DNA from 2 places in the Acidovorax sp. DMC1 genome. Region 1 is predicted to be linked to the other one. Evidence: predicted binding sites of a transcription regulator. Region 1 holds the regulator's gene; the other holds the start of a gene.

Region 1 (3,468 bases):
GCGTGGCCATGTTGGCCAGCCTGGTGGCGCGCACGCCGCTGAAGGTGGATGTGGTGCGGGACCGCGCCGCGCTCTCGCGCATCGTGGCGGGAGGCAAGCTGGAGAACATTTACCGGCTGCAGATCATGAATGCCACCGAAGGCGAGCAGCGTTATCGCATCAGTGCGCGAGGCCTGGAGGGGCTGGAAGTGGCTTCTGAGGCTGAAGTGGACATTGGCGCGGCGGAGTCTCGCTGGGTGGCCGTGCGTTTGCAGATTCCTTATGGTTCCGCTACGCCCGGATCACACGCCGTTCAGTTTGATGTGCAGGCCGTAGGAGCAGCGGCCCATGTCACGGAGAAATCCGTGTTCCTTGTACCGCGCTGAGCGGTATTCCGGTGGGGCCCTTCAGGGCCGCACTTTGACCGATATTGTTGAGGAGTAAAGCACCATGTCTTCAAACCCTGCCATTGCAACCCCGGCGGCAACCGTACCCTGGTGGAAGTTTGGCCATGTGTGGCTGGTGATTGCCGGTCCACTGATCGTGATCGTGGCGGGCTTTGTGACGCTGTGGCTGGCGATTTCGCGGCCCGACCCTGTGGTGGCGGAGGACTACTACCGCCAGGGCATTGAAATCAACAAGACACTGGCGGCGCCGGAGAAGAGTCTGGCGCCGGCCCTCAAGGCCCGCAACCATGCGGCCACCCCTGTGCAAGACCAACCACGCTGAAACCTCTAGGGTCGCACACCCTGGCGACCCCGGCAGCACCAGGAGACAGAACCTATATGTGGACGCAACGCCTGATGTGGATTGCATGGCCCGCCTTTTTGATGGCGGGTGTGCTGGAGATGCTGGTTTTTGCCATGGTGGACCCCCAGGACCTGCATTGGTTCGGGCAGCCTCTGGCGCTGTCGAGGCAGGGGGTGTACACCCTCGCATTTTTTGTGTTCTGGGCCATCACCATGGCCACCAGCGCGTTGACCACGCTGCTGTCCATGTCACCGTTTGAGGTCAACCGCTGTCCCGTGCCCGACGGGGAGCGCCCTGACGATTGCCGAAAGACATCGTCGTCTTGCTCCTGAGCCTTTTTCGCCGGTTCATGCGGGCATGCGCTGCATGCCGTTTTAGAAGGGACCGTAGGGCTTTTGTACCGCCCCGACCCTCAGCCGACGAGGGGCCGTACTCAGTGGCAGGTCTGCTGGCTGTTCACAATGCGTCGCAGGGCATCGGTGTCGAGGATGCGCACATGGCGCTGTTTGACTTCCACGATGCCTTCTTCCACAAACTTGGAGAAGGTGCGGCTCACTGTTTCAAGTTTGAGGCCCAGGTAGCTGCCGATCTCTTCGCGCGTCATGCGCAGCACCAGTTCCGATTGCGAGAAGCCCCGTGCATGCAGGCGCTGCACCAGGTTGAGCAAGAAGGCCGCCAGGCGCTCCTCGGCACGCATGCTGCCCAGCAGCAGCATCACACCATGTTCGCGCACGATCTCGCGGCTCATGATCTTGTGCACGTGGTGCTGCAGGGCCGTGACTTCGCGGGACAGTTCTTCGATGCGGTCGAAAGGCATGACGCAGACCTCGGCATCTTCCAGGGCCACCGCGTCACAGGTGTGGTGGTCATTCACGATGCCGTCCAGCCCGATGATCTCCCCCGCCATCTGAAAGCCTGTGACCTGGTCGCGACCGTCTTCGGTGGCCACACAGGTCTTGAAAAAACCGGTGCGGATGGCGTACAGGGACGTGAAGGACTCGCCATTGCGAAACAGCGTGCCGCCGCGCTTGACCTTGCGGCGGACAGCAACGACCTCGTCAATGCGCTGCAGTTGCTCTTCGTTCAAGCCCACGGGCATGCACAGCTCGCGGAGGTTGCAGTTGGAGCAGGCGACTTTGATGGTGAGCGGGTTCATAAACACATGGGCTTGGGTTAGCGGTCAAGCATATCGCGCTTGCCGTACACGAACCTGAATACAGAGCGCGGGCAAGCGGCTGACCTTCATCAAATTGTCGCCGTATCGCTTGCGGGTTCACTTGATGCAGGTCAAGGACATGTCCCAGAGCCTACGGCACAGTCAAGGTGTACGCAAGGAAATTTCCCCATGACTGCTGTTTCGCCAGACCTTCTGCGCCGCTTTGACGTGCCAGGGCCCCGCTATACATCCTATCCAACGGCCGACCGTTTCGTGGAGGCGTTTGGTCAGGAAGACTATGTGCTGGCGCTGCAACAGCGCCGCTCGGGCACGCTGGCCAAGGCCATGCCGCTGTCCCTGTACGTGCACATCCCGTTTTGCGAATCCTTGTGCTACTACTGTGCCTGCAACAAGATCATCACCAAGCACCATGACCGCGCCGAGGTCTACTTGCGCTACCTGAGCCGCGAGATCGACCTGCACACCGCGCACTGTGGCGTAGGACAGGTGGTGAGTCAACTGCACCTGGGCGGTGGCACGCCCACCTTCCTATCCGATGATGGATTGCGGGAGCTGATGGCCATGCTCAAGCGCAGCTTCACGCTGGCGCCTGGGGGGGAATACTCGATCGAGGTGGACCCTCGCACCGTCAATGCCGAGCGTCTTGCACTGCTGGCTGAGCTGGGGTTTAACCGGCTGAGTTTTGGCGTGCAGGACTTTGATGCCGAAGTGCAGAAGGCTGTGCACCGCATCCAGCCTGCCGAACAGGTGTTTGCGCTGGTTGAGTCTGCGCGTTCGTTGGGCTTTGACTCAGTGAATGTGGATTTGATCTACGGCCTGCCGCGCCAGACGCCCGAGTCTTTTGACCGCACGCTGGCTCAGGTGGCGCAACTGCGGCCTGACCGCATCGCGCTGTATGCCTATGCGCACTTGCCAGAGCGTTTCAAGCCACAGCGTCGCATCATCTCTGCGGAGTTGCCCACGGGCGCGAGCAAGCTCTCCATGTTGTCGCGCTCGCTCGATGCCTTCATGGATGCTGGATACGTGTACGTGGGCATGGACCACTTTGCGCTGCCCACCGATGCCCTGGCCGTGGCCAAGCGTCAGGGGCGCCTGCACCGCAACTTTCAGGGCTACAGCACGCAGCCGGACTGCGACCTGATCGGCCTGGGCGTATCGGCCATAGGCCGTGTGGGGGCAACCTACAGCCAGAACTCCAAGACGCTGGATGAGTACTACGACTTCCTGGACCAAGGGCGGTTGCCCGTAGTGCGCGGGTTGGCGCTCACGCGCGACGACCTGGTGCGCCGTGCGGCCATCATGGCCCTGATGTGCCAGGGGGAACTGCTGTTCGAGCCGATGGAGCAGGCATGGCTGATCGACTTCCGCCAGTATTTCGCTGCGGAGTTGGCTCAATTGGAGGGCATGCAGGAGCAAGGGCTGGTGCGCGTTGGGCCTGAGGGCATTGAAGTGACCGCGACCGGTTGGTTCTTCGTGCGGGGCATCGCCATGGTTTTTGACCGCTATCTGCAGGCAGACCGCAACCGCGCCCGGTTTTCGCGCATCATCTGATACCTATGCTT
Region 2 (3,468 bases), on a different contig from region 1:
CCCCATGCTGACCGACAGCACCAGCGCTGGCTCGATGCCGGGCAGCGTGTGGGCAGCCAGCGCCGCATGCACACGCTCGGCCACCACCTGTGCCTGGTCGAGCCCGGTGGCGGGCAACAGGGCCAGAAACTCCTCGCCCCCCCAGCGTCCCAGCACATCGGCCGCACGGAAGACGTCGCGGCACAGCGTGGCAAACAGCTGCAGGGCCTGGTCGCCCACATGGTGGCCGTACACGTCGTTCACGCGCTTGAAGTGGTCCAGGTCCATCATCAGCAGGCAGGCCGGCTCATGGCCCCGCTGCAGCAGCGCCCATTCCTGGCGCAGGCGGTCGGTGAACGAGCGGCGGTTGGCCAGGCCGGTCAGCACATCGGTATGGGCCAGCACGTCCATCTGGTGGCGGGCCGCCTCCAGCTCCACCAGCATCTGGCCCTGGCGGTCGTTGGCGCGCTTGAGCTCCAGCAGCCGGATCACCTGGCGCGCCAGGGCACTGAGCAGGTCCTGCACCTTGGCAGACAGCTCGCGCGGCCGGTGGTCCAGCACGCACAGCGTGCCCAGCACAAACCCGTCCGGCGTGACCAGCGGCGCCCCGGCGTAAAAGCGCAGCGGGTTCTTTTGCGTGACGATGGCGTAGTGCGCAAAACGCGGGTCTTGCGCCAGGTCGGGCACGATGAAGACGCCGGACTGCCGGATGGCGTAGCGGCACACGGACTCGTTCAGCGGGGTCTCCCGCAGTGCAAACCCGCGCGCGGCCTTGAACCACTGGCGCTGGTTGTCCAGCAGGCTGATCAGGGCCACGGGGGCTTCGCAGATGTAACCCGCCAGGTCGGCCAGCTCGTCGTAAGCGGGCTCCATGGGGGTGTCAAGAATGCCGTAGCGCTGCAGGGCTTGCAGGCGGTCGGTGTCGTCGCAGGGGTCGTCAGAAGGGGTGGTGTCGGCCATGACGCGAAGCGGCCGCGCCGCCCCCATTTGCCTTGAGATGGGGCAGCATGCCATACAAGCTGCACAGCTGCATGGGTGTTAGCCCGATTGCCCCATGACTTCGTCAGGCGGAACGCTTACCTTGATGCTCTGGTGCAGCGTTCGGTGTGCCCGCTGCAGCGGACAGTCCGTCAATCTATGGAGTCAGGCTGCCAAGGCAGGTGCGGCATCACGCTGGGTAGCGGGCTCGTCGGAACCGGGCGCGCCGGAGTCTGAGCAAGTGGCGCCACCGCATCCGTGGATCAATGCCTCGGGCAGCGCTGTGGGAGCGTGCACCACGCCCGTGGCGGGGTCAAAGCCCACGCGGCGCAGGTGCAGGGCCAGCGAGGCATCCATGCTCTGCGCGTGTTGCGGAAACCACAGCGCCAGTTCGCTGGCCATCACGTGCAGCACCTTCAAGTCGCCCTGCTCGGCACGGGCCGTGCCTTCCCGCATCACCTGCAGCACCACCTTGTGCTGCATGCTGTGGCAGTTGCCCGAGGCAAAGCGGGTAGAAGCCATCCAGTCGTCTTCTTGGCCAAAATGCTGCTCGGTGTGCTCCACCAGCGTACGCCAGCGGGGCAGCAGCTCCGCGTCGCTGGCCTGGTCCACAGCGGCCAGCAGGTCGACAAACTCCCGGTGGGTGTCATCCATCAGGGGCAGGTCGAGGTTCAGTGCATCAGACCATTCGAGGTGGGCCATGGGACTCCTTGGGCAGGCGGCAGATCAAACGAAGCTGCGAGCTTAGAAGCCCCGGCCCGGCCGGGTGTTGATGCAGGTCATGGCATCCCCATACGCAGCCAGGCCCTGCACCGCGCGCAGCGGGCAGGGCCTGATACAGCCTGATAGGGCAAGGGATCAGGTCAGGCGCTCAGCGCCCGGCCGATCAGCTCTGGCCGTACATGCGCTTGGCGTCGTCCACACACTTGGACTTGAGGTCGCCGCTCATGGCGTCGCAGCGCTCCTTGGCGGCCTTGTAGTTGGCTTCGTTCTTCTCAGCGGTGGCATCCTTGCGGGCCTCGGCCACGTTGGCGGCCTTCTCGGCGGCCGTGTCTGCAGGCTTTGCCTGGGCGGCGGCCACCTTGGCGTTTTCCTTGGCCTTCACATGTTCGGCCTTGGCATCCTTCACGCACACGTCCTTGGCGTTGCCAGTCAGGTCGTCGCACTTTTCCTTGGCGACGGCATAGGCGGCATCGGCGCGGGCTTCAGCCACCTTCTGGCTGGCCTTGGCGCTGGGTTTGTACTGGGCTTCAAGTTCCGCCTTGGCAACGTCTTCCGCGCCCTTGGCTTCCTTCACGCAGATGTCCTTGGCGTTGGCCTTGAGGGCATCGCACTTTTCCTTGTTCATCTTGTAGTCTGCCGAGATGCTTTCCTTGGCGGCCTTGTGTTCCGCAGGGGTCATGGCAAAAGCGGTGGTAGCCATCAGACCAGCTGCGCAGGCGGCGATCAGGGTGCGTTGGAATGTCATGGTTTTCTCCTCGATGAAATTGAATGCAATGGATGTGAATCTTGTGGGGGCGGTGCGCCAGGGGTAGCCTGGCGGGGCGCGGGGCGAAGGCCCCGCAGCGCGTTGGCGCTGTTTGCGCTATCAGTCGTTAAAACGGAAGTCGGGGTGGCGGTCTTGCCATTCCTTGAGCTGCTTTTCAGCCGCGTCGCGGGCGATGCCCTGGCGCTCTTGCAGCTTGCCCAGGAACTGTTCGCGCTTGCCGTCAATGACATCGAAATCGTCGTTGGTGAGCTTGCCCCACTGTTCGATCATCTTGCCCTTGAACTGCTTCCAGTTGCCCTTGATGGTGTCTTCATTCATGGTGTGACTCCTTGTGCGAATTTCGCTTCAGCCATCCACTCGAAGTGCGTGGAACCTTTGCGTGATGCGATGGAGTTCACTGTAAAAATGATCTGGCGCCGACGCCGTAGTCCGCGCCACGCAGCACGCGTCAGCACAGGACTACGGGCGTGACGGACATCGCCGATGCAGTGGCTCTGGCCCTCTGGCGAAGGGCCAACACCGCCCCCGCAAGGTACAAAGTGTTGCAATGGCCCATCATTCAGACCCTGGGCGCGGCAGGCATTGCAGAGGCGTGTTTCGCTTGGTAACACTTGTGTTTCCAGGCGGGCGCGGCGTGTGATTTAGTCACGGCTGTGCTGCCAGCGGCAGACTTTTGACCACGACCACCATGACACATCCACACGAGGAGACTCTGACAACTGCGGTTGCAGAGGCACCTGAGGGCCAACCCCTTCCCACCGAATCAACAGCCGCCAGCAGCCGGGCCCATGTGCCCCTGCTGACGGCGCTGTTCGCGTCCACTGCCTTGGCCGCCTGTGGCGGCGGCGGGGGCGACAGCACCCCAGGTGCAGGCGCCCCCGGCACCCCAGGCACACCCGCACCCACCACCCCTTCCCTGGGCAACTACGCACACCCTTCAGCCACGTCGGACAACGAGGCCGCCCGCTTTCTGCTGCAGGCCCAGTTCTCGGCATCGACCGCCGAAATCGCCGCCCTGCGCG

The links. The regulator FNR, encoded in region 1, switches genes on or off when oxygen is low (the NO sensors DNR and NnrR bind a similar motif). The targets are predictions, from matches to a motif close to TTGATNNNNATCAA.
Region 2: a site for FNR is predicted at 1,727-1,740, ahead of ACT531_RS02600 (hemerythrin domain-containing protein). Genes of this name have one in related genera too.

The regions. Positions count from the first base shown of each region.
Region 1 covers NZ_JBQUYO010000005.1:62,136-65,603, reverse strand. The annotation lists gene ccoG (cytochrome c oxidase accessory protein CcoG) at 1-365, shown strand, start outside; gene ACT531_RS12300 (FixH family protein) at 430-708, shown strand; gene ACT531_RS12295 (hypothetical protein) at 765-1,061, shown strand; gene fnr (fumarate/nitrate reduction transcriptional regulator Fnr) at 1,163-1,885, opposite strand; gene hemN (oxygen-independent coproporphyrinogen III oxidase) at 2,075-3,457, shown strand; gene ACT531_RS12280 (sulfite exporter TauE/SafE family protein) at 3,463-3,468, shown strand, end outside.
Region 2 covers NZ_JBQUYO010000001.1:553,517-556,984, forward strand. The annotation lists gene ACT531_RS02595 (GGDEF domain-containing protein) at 1-939, opposite strand, end outside; gene ACT531_RS02600 (hemerythrin domain-containing protein) at 1,123-1,659, opposite strand; gene ACT531_RS02605 (hypothetical protein) at 1,844-2,425, opposite strand; gene ACT531_RS02610 (CsbD family protein) at 2,546-2,764, opposite strand; gene ACT531_RS02615 (DUF1800 domain-containing protein) at 3,135-3,468, shown strand, end outside.